2 regions of the Flexivirga alba genome follow, and region 1 is predicted to be linked to the other one. Evidence: riboswitches for the same ligand, from Rfam matches in the RefSeq annotation. Region 1 holds a riboswitch; the other holds the start of a gene.
The links. A riboswitch is a leader RNA that binds a small molecule or an ion and turns the genes downstream of it on or off. The one in region 1 is predicted to bind cyclic di-AMP.
Positions count from the first base shown of each region.

Region 2: linked by a shared signal. The riboswitch ahead of ACFQDH_RS00960 (C40 family peptidase) and the one ahead of ACFQDH_RS12400 (transglycosylase family protein) in region 1 are both predicted to bind cyclic di-AMP.

Region 1 covers NZ_JBHSWH010000001.1:2,505,819-2,510,290, forward strand. Annotated here, with positions in the region: gene ACFQDH_RS12395 (ribonuclease J) at 1-971, shown strand, start outside; gene ACFQDH_RS12400 (transglycosylase family protein) at 1,202-1,909, opposite strand; cyclic di-AMP (ydaO/yuaA leader) riboswitch at 1,914-2,055, opposite strand; gene ACFQDH_RS12405 (endonuclease/exonuclease/phosphatase family protein) at 2,352-3,353, shown strand; gene ACFQDH_RS12410 (aminotransferase class V-fold PLP-dependent enzyme) at 3,331-4,472, opposite strand, start outside.
Region 2 covers NZ_JBHSWH010000001.1:203,432-207,903, reverse strand. Annotated here, with positions in the region: gene serC (phosphoserine transaminase) at 1-474, opposite strand, end outside; gene pdxH (pyridoxamine 5'-phosphate oxidase) at 508-1,188, shown strand; gene ACFQDH_RS00965 (metal-dependent transcriptional regulator) at 1,811-2,500, shown strand; cyclic di-AMP (ydaO/yuaA leader) riboswitch at 2,623-2,818, shown strand; gene ACFQDH_RS00960 (C40 family peptidase) at 2,819-3,589, shown strand; gene ACFQDH_RS00955 (DUF6918 family protein) at 3,686-4,120, shown strand; gene ACFQDH_RS00950 (dienelactone hydrolase family protein) at 4,243-4,472, shown strand, end outside.

The sequences.
Region 1 (4,472 bases):
GCTTCTCCTCGCACGTGCACCGCGTGCAGCAGGTGCTCGATGCCGCCGCCAAGCATGGCCGCAAGGTCGCGTTCGTCGGTCGGTCGATGCTGCGCAACATGGGCATCGCCGCAGAGTTGGGCTACCTGCACGTGCCTGACCGGGTGCTGGTCGACCTGAAGAAGATCGACCGGTTCGCCGACAACCAGATCGTGCTGGTGTCGACCGGTTCGCAGGGTGAGCCGATGGCGGCGCTGTCCCGTATGGCGGCCGGCGACCACAACACCATCGAGATCGGTCCGGGCGACACGGTGCTGATGGCGTCGTCCCTCATCCCGGGCAACGAGAACGCCGTCTATCGGGTCATCAACGGTCTGATGCGACGCGGCGCGAGCGTCATACACAAGGGGAACGCGCTGGTGCACGTTTCCGGGCACGCCAGTGCCGGCGAGCTGCTCTACTGCTACAACATCGTCAAGCCGCGCAACGTCATGCCGATCCACGGCGAATGGCGCCACCTGGTCGCCAACGGTGACCTCGCGGTCGCGACGGGTGTGCCGGCCGAGCGAGTGATCTTGGCCGAGGACGGCGTCGTCGTCGACCTGGTCGACGGACGAGCGCGGATCGTCGGGGCCGTGCCCTGCGGCTACGTGTATGTCGACGGCTCTCTCGTCGGCACGACCGACGAGACGATGCTCAAGGACCGCCGCATCCTGCGGGACGAGGGCTTCGTGACGATCATCGTGGTGCGCGACGCCGACACCGGCAAGATCGTCTCCGGCCCGGAGATCCAGACCCGCGGCTTCGCCGAGGACGACGAGGTCTTCGACAAGGTGCGTCCGAAGCTGGAGGAGGCGCTCGAACAGGCTCGCGAGAAGGGCATCAGCGACACCTACCAACTGCAGCAGGTCATCCGTCGTGCCGTCGGTGGCTTTGTCGGTGGCAAGCTGCGTCGCCGTCCGATGATCATCCCCATCGTCATTGACGCGTAAGGACGTGGCGGCGGTAGCCGCGTAGGGGCCGAGAGGTCAACGGATGTTGTGAGACGCGAATCTCACGACATCCGTTGACCTCTCGGTGTCTCACGGCGCAGATGTGCCGTCGGGGAGGCCGGGTTCGTCATACGCCCAGCACACCACGAACGGCGAAAGCCCCGCCCCACCAGGTGGTGGGACGGGGCTTTCAGTTGTCACTGCCGCGAGGGCAATGACGGACGATCAGATCAGGCCGGCAGGTTCAGGTGCTGGCCGACGAAGATCAGGTTGGGGTTGTTGACGGTGCTCTTGTTGGCACCGAACAGGGTCTGCCAACCACCCTTGATGTGGTAGGTCTGAGCGAGCTTGCTCAGGGTGTCGCCCGGCTTCACCGTGAAGGTCTTGCCCGAGAGGGCGACCTTCGGCGCGGTGTAGACCTTCTTGGGCGCGGTGTAGGTCGGACGCACGCTCGAGCGCGACGTCTTCGGCGCGGAGTAGACCTTCTTCGGCGCGGTGTAGGACTTCTTCGGCGCGGTGTAGGTCGGAGCCGCCTTGGGGGCCGGCGCCGGAGCGACGACCGGCGAGCCGCCACCACGGGTCAGGCCCGCACGCACCGAGCAGACCGGCCAGGCGCCGGGACCCTGCGAAGCGAGGACCTTCTCGGCGATGGAGATCTGAGCCGACTTGCTGGCCAGGTTGGCGTTCGACGCGTACGCGCCACCGCCGTAACCGATCCAGGTCGAGTGGGTGAACTGCAGGCCACCGTAGAAGCCGTTGCCGGTGCTGATGGCCCAGTTGCCACCGCTCTCGCAGGCAGCGACGCGGTCCCAGGTCGAAACCGAGGCGGCGTGGGCGTTGCCAGCAGTGGCGACGCCTGCAGCGGCGAGGGCCGCAGCGGCGGCAACCCCGATGCCGACGGCGCGGGTCGTGGTCTGAGTCTTCTTGCTGAGGTTCATTGATTCCTCTCCTGACGTGCGCATACGGGGTTAGCTGTCGGGTCGGGCTGTCAGGTGCCCGGCAAGCCGTTTCCGGCCTGCTCTCACCCCAAGGCCGCTGTCGCGACCGAAATGGGTTCCCCACCCTCGTTGTGCCTCCGAGACCATCCCGGATCTTGGTGGCCGCCCAACGAGGTTGTGCGCGGCGGGCCACAGGCAAGTACTGAGAACGTGCTGGGTTGCGCGGTCTCTCTGATGGATCGGATCTTCGGCCAGGGGGCGAAGTTTTGAACCACCGAGCGTCGAAGCTACGTGGTCCGCGCCCGATTTCCAAGTCGAACGTGACCATTTCGTGACTTTTCTTGGAAGTGTCGCGAGAGTCACACCTCAACCTGTTGCTTGCGTCACACCAGTCACCTTGATCCCACCCACGCGCCGGGCGCCGGTGAGCGAGAATGCCGACGTGCCCGAATCTCGCCCCCAACCTCGCAACTGGTGGCGTCCCGAGGCGAGGACGGTGCCCTGGTGGGTGCTCGCGGTGTTGCTGGTCCTCGTGGCGCTCGGTGTGCTGGCTCGGTGGCTGGACGCGACCTGGCTGGTGCCGATAGTGCAAGCCTTCTTTCCGGTCTTCGGCGTGTCGGCGCTCGTCCTGCTCGTGGCGGTGGCGGCGATGCGCTACCGCTGGCTGGCGTTATGTGCGTTGGTGGTCGCCATACCCCCTCTCGCATTGGGTATGGCGTCGGTGCGCAGCGACACGGTGGCGGCCGGGCCGCATGACGAGGTCGTGCTGACCCTCAACCTGCAGTACGGCCACGCGAACGCGGCCGAGGTCGTTGCGGCAGCACGCGAGCGCCGGGTGGACACGCTCGTGCTCGAGGAGTGCACGCCCGAGGAGTTGACTGCGCTGCGTCGGCACGGACTGGACGGCGTGCTGCCGCACCAGGCCGGCAGCGCCGAGCCCGGGATCAGGGGCACCGTGGTGCGCAGCAACCATCCGGTGACACTCATCGCAGCGCACCCGGCGGGCCGTTTCCCCAGCATTCCTGACGTGCTGGTGCAGACGCCGCAAGGCGCCTACCGGTTGCGGGCGGTGCACACGCCGGCACCGCTGCCGGACATCGTGCCGGACTGGCGGTCCGCGCTGCGGTCACTCACCCGATGGCGTGCGGAGCTGCCCGCGAAGCAACCGCTGGTGATGGCCGGCGATTTCAACGCGTCCTCGGCGATGCCGGGTTTCCGCGAACTCGCCGACGGGCTGACCGACAGCAGTCGCGCGACCGGCTCGGGCTGGACGCGGACCTGGCCCCGCGGCGCGTGGCTTCCGCCGTTCATCCAGCTGGATCACGTGCTGACCCGCGGCTTCGGTGTCGTGGCCGACGGCACCATCGACGTGAGCGGCACCGACCACCGCGGCTACTGGGCCAGGTTGCGCTTCGAGCCGGTCACCAGGGCAGCGGCTCGCTGAGGTCGCGTGGGTCGGCCGGAGCCGACCAGCCCTCGTCGGTGTGCACGTAGGACAACGCCGGGCCGTGCTCGACCAGTCGCCGGACCGCCGCCACCAGCCGGTCGACGTGCTCACCGTTGGTGGCCAGACCGAGGCTCGCGCGTATGGCGCACGCCCCGTCGCCGACGACGGCGTCGCACAACAGATGCGCGCAGAACCTGCCGTCACGAACCGCGATGGCGTCCTCGTCGGCCAGCACCTGCGAGACCAGCGACGGGTCATAACCCTCGACCGTGAAGGTGACGACGCCGACGTTGGGCCGGTCGCCGAGCACCTCGACGATGCTGACCCGATCGATGGCGGCCAGTCCGGCACGGAGTCGGCCGTGCAGCTGCGCCTCGTGCGCCCCGATGGTCGCGCGGTGCGTCTGCAAGGTCGCGCAGGCCGCCGCGATCGTAATGGCACCAACGGCGTTCGGGGTGCCGCCCTCGTGGCGGGCCGGGCCCAACTGCCACTGCGTGTGGTCGTGGTGCACCCGGGACGTGGCGCCACCGGCCGGCAGGTAGGGCTCCGCGGCGTCCAGCCAGTCGCTGCGTCCGGCGAGCACGCCCGCGCCATACGGGGCATAGAGCTTGTGGCCGGAGAAGGCGACCCAGTCGACGCCGAGCACGTCGAGGTCGATCTCGACATGCGGTGCGTACTGCGCGGCGTCCAGGACAGTTCTTGCCCCGAACTCCCTTGCAACAGCTACGAGTTCGGTCACTGGCCAGATCTCGCCGGTGACGTTGCAGGCGCCGGTGATCACGACGAGGCGCTCGCCTTCGGGCGATCTCTCGAGCGCTTCGCGCAGCAGCTGTATGGCGTGCTGCTCGCTCGTCGGCACAGGCAGTCGGGTGGTGCGGTCCTGCGCCCACGGCAGGAGCGCTGCGTGATGCGCCGACTCCCAGGCGAAGACCTGGGTGTCCCGCGGCAGGCAGTGGGCGAGCAGTCGCAGCGCGTCGGTGGTGTTGCGGGTGAAGACGACCTCGTCGCCGCTGCGGGCTCCCACGAAGTCCGCGACCTGCGCACGAGCGGCCTCGAACCAGCCGGTGGTGACCTGGCTGGCGTAGCCGGCGCCGCGGTGCACGGACCCGTAGCGGC
Region 2 (4,472 bases), 2.3 Mb from region 1:
GACCGGCGTGGCCACGCCGGTGGACGTTTCGTTCTGGGCCCAGCAGTAGGTGTCGACGCCGTGGCTGGTCTGCAGCTGCACCGAGGTACCCGGCTCGACCTCGGCGACGATCGGGTCGGCAAGGAAGGGTGCACTGCGCGCGACGGTCGCGAACTTCGCACTGAACTCACCGCACACGGCGAAGGCGCCGCGGTCGCGGATCAGCCCGAACGAGGCCGCGTCCCAGAACGCATTGGTGCCGCCCATGCCGACGACGATCTCGTAGCCCTGCGGTGCGCTGAGCAGCTCGGCGAGGCCGGAGCGGACCGCCGCGACGAGGTTCTTGACCGGGGCTTGCCGGTGCGACGTGCCGAGCACCGTGCGACCCTGCGAGAGCAGCGCATCGAGCTGCTCCGGGCGCACTTTGCTCGGCCCGGAGCCGAAGCGGCCGTCGGAGGGTTTCAACGAATCAGGGATGACGAGTTGGTCTGTCACGGCTCCGATTCTGCCAGCGGTACCGTCGAGCACATGCAGCCGATCAAGCGTTGGGACTACGCAGGCGAGGGTTTGGACGAGCACGAACTGCCGCCTGGGCCGTGGAATCTCATCGATCAGTGGGTCGCTGACGCGCGGGCGCGGCAGGACGAGCGCGGCGACGTGCCGGAGCCGGAAGCGATCTCGGTCGCGACCGTCGGCGGCGACGGACAGCCGCACGTGCGGACGGTGCTGATGCGCTATCTCGCGCAGGACGGCCCGGGTTTCTACACCAACTTCGGCAGCCGCAAAGGCCTTGACCTCGCAGCGAATCCGCGCATCGCCGCCGCACTCACCTGGCCGCCGATGTACCGAGCGATCCGCTTCACCGGTATGGCGCAGCGCCTGCCGGAGCAGGTCACGACCGACTACTTCCGCAGCCGCCCCTACGGGTCACGGATCGGCGCCTGGGCCTCGCACCAGTCGCAGCCCACGGCGACACGCGCGCAACTGGAAGAGGCCGTTGCGTCATACGAGGCGAAGTGGCCGGACACCGGCAGCGCGCAGGGCGTGCCGCTGCCGGACTTCTGGGGTGGGTACGTCGTGCACTGCGACGAAGTGGAGTTCTGGGCCGGCCGCAGCAGTCGCCTGCACGACCGGCTGGTCTACGTCCGCACCGGTGACGGCGACCTGGCCGACGGGACCTCCTGGCGGATCGAGCGTCGCCAGCCGTAGGGGTCTCGATACGCGGCTCGTTCCTCGCCGCTACTCGACCACCTTGGGCGGCTCGTTCCTCGCCGCTACTCGACCACCTTGGGGAATGGGACAGCCCGTGGGCTCCGGCTCAATGCCGGGAAGCACGATGGACGAGATCGCGCGCCCACGGGCCGCGGTGGCTGCGTTGGAGTAGCTACCGAACGTCCGTTTCGTCGGTCCACACGGAGGTGGCCGGCGACGAATACGTAGGTTGCGAACTAGCTCGCAACCACCTCACGCGTCCTTTGAGAATTCACTCGTGGACCACCTCCTTTCTCGTGTGCCACCACGCTAAGCCGAAGGGCACGCCACTGGCAATGGATTTAGCCCGCGTGCCCGCAGGAGGTCGGCCGAGAGGCCCGAGATGCAAGAACGGCTGGCGCCCAGGGGAGGTGCGCCAGCCGTCCGAGCTGCACCTTGCGGTGTGCTCACCCCGCCCGTAAAACGAACGGTTCGGGATGCCGTGGGTCAGGGGGAGGAGCCCCACGGCTTCCAAGAACAAGAACGTAGCGTGCCCGGCAAGGATTCCCGATAATATTGACCGAAATTTTTCGGAGAGGGTCCGATGGCACCTGTCACCGCTTAATGGCAGGCTTACGGTGTGAGCGAGCTGATCGACACCACCGAGATGTACCTCCGCACGATCTTCGACCTTGAGGAAGAAGGCATCGTGCCGCTGCGTGCACGCATCGCCGAGCGGCTGGGACACTCCGGACCCACTGTGTCTCAAACTGTTGCCCGAATGGAGCGCGACGGCCTGTTGACCCTGGCCGGCGACCGTCACCTGGAGCTGACCGACCACGGTCGGATGCTCGCGACCCGGGTGATGCGCAAGCACCGGCTCGCTGAGCGGCTTCTCGTGGACATCATCGGCGTCGAGCTCGAGTTCGCGCACGACGAGGCGTGCCGATGGGAGCACGTGATGAGCGAGCGCCTCGAGCGCAAGATCCTCGGCATGCTGGGTGAGCGACACATCTCGCCATACGGCAACCCCATCCCCGGGCTCGAAGAGCTGGGCGAGGAGGAGACGCGGCTGCAGTTCCGTGACGGTGTGCGCCCGATGACCGAGGTCGGCACCGACCTGCCGGCCAGCTTCGTCATCCGCCGCGTCGGTGAGCCCGCACAAGCCGACCAGGAGGCGTTGAGCGTCCTGACCGCTGGCGGCATCACACCCAACGCCAAGGTCGAGATCCATCTCGAGGGCGACCGCGTGCTGGTGCGCGCCGAGGGCGGCGAGGCCGTGTCGCTGCCGCGCGACGTGGCCATGCACGTGTTCGTCGACGCCGACTGAGCGTGTCGCAATCGCCACAACTCAACGTTTTTCAAACTTTTTTCCACCAGATCGTGACCTCGCTGTGACTTTCCCTCCGGGGTTGTGTACCGTTTTCCCCGGCCCGCCAATCGGTGGGTTCCCGTGAGGCAACGCCGAATCCTGCCAGCTGATCGGGTGCAACGATTCCGCACGGCAGGAGCGGGGGACCCAAATTCGGGTGGCGCAAGCCGCCCTAGGGGCGAAGTTTCACCGCGGCACCGCACGGTGCCGCACCGAGACCGAGTATCTCCAACTCGAGCCCGACAGCTGACCTCGTAGGCGACGGAGAGGTAATTCGTGTCCATTCTTGGTACGCGCGGTCGACACCGCGCCCCGAGCAAGTTGTCGTCGACCTTCAACTCGACCGCGCGCGTATCGGCCACTGTTGCCGTCGCCGGTGGACTGGTGGCCTCGATCGCCGCACCGCAGGCCGCACAGGCCACCACGGGTGTCGCGTCGATCACCGGCCCGAGCTCGGTCGACTTTGCCACCCAGGCTTCCCGCGCCCAGGCGCTGGCGCACCCGCTGACTGCGACGAAGGCCGAGCAGCAGCTCAGCGCGGTCCGTGCGCAGGCACAGCTGGCGACCCCCGTCGCAGCCAAGCGCTACGAGGCCCCGAAGAAGGTTGTCCGCCCGCGCGCGACGTCGGTCTCCCGCACCGCGACGCGTCCGACGCAGCCGGTGGCCAACCCGGCCCCGAAGCCGGCACCCGTCACCCAGGCGCCCCCGGCCGCCAGTGGCATCGTCGGCATCGCTGAGCGCTACATCGGCTCGCCCTACGTCTACGGTGGCGCCAGCCCGGCCGGTTTCGACTGCTCCGGCTTCACGTCCTACGTTTACGCGCAGGCCGGCAAGTCGATTCCGCGGACCGCGACCGCGCAGATGCAGATGGCGACCCGAGTCAGCAACCCGCAGCCGGGTGACCTCATCTTCTTCGGCAACGGCAGCTCCGCCTACCACGTGGCCATCTACGTCGGCAACGGCATGATGATCGACGCCAACCACCCGGGTGGCACCGTCGGCGTCCGCGCGATCTACAGTGGTGTGTCCGGCTACGGCCGCATCTGATCGACTGTCTGATCCACCAGCTTCACTGAACGCCGCGTCCGGCCCGCCGGGCGCGGCGTTCGTCATACCCATTGCACCCATCGAAAGGCAGAACGCATGACCTTGTCCGAAACCCTGCTCGCCGCCGACCGTCGCCCGCAGGTCGTGACCGACCTGGCCGCGGTGATCGACGCCGAGGTGAAGGACAAGAAGGGCCTGAGTGGTGCCGCGATCAAGGCCGGGTACGCCGCCGTGCGCAAGTTCAACCCGACGGTCACGACCGACGCGACGAATCGCATGCTGCCGGAGGTCGCGACGGCACTGCAGCCCTTCTGGGAAGATTTCGCCGGCTCGGGCGACTTCGGTGCGTACCTCGCCGGGCGCGGTGACGAGGCGGCCGACGCGCTGCTCGCCGTGACGGACAAGCGGGCCGCTGCCACGGACCGCGAGCCGCTGAGGCGTGCCTACAAGGGCCTGCGCGGCAAGGCCAAGGACAACGTCAAGCAGGCTCTGCCCCGACTCGGCAAGGTCATCCAGCAGTACGCGTCCTGAGATTGTGGGGTTCGTTCCTCACCTCCACATCCTCAGCGCGAACTGTGCTTGTTGGGGCGGCCTGCGGGCCACGCGTCCTGACCGCCGGGTTGCCGCTCAAGTAGGTCTGATAGACCTTCGATATGTCTGATTCGCTGCACGCAACGACCGTGCGTCTCACCGGCTCCGACGGCGCCGAGATCGAGGCCTATCTCGCGACGCCCGACGGTGACCAATCTCGTGGCGGCGTCGTCGTGATCCATCACCTGCCCGGCTACGACCGGGCCACCAAGGAGATGGTCCGCCGCTTCGCCGAGCTGGGCTACGACGCAATCTGTCCGAACCTCTACTCCCGGCAGGCTCCGGGCGCCGA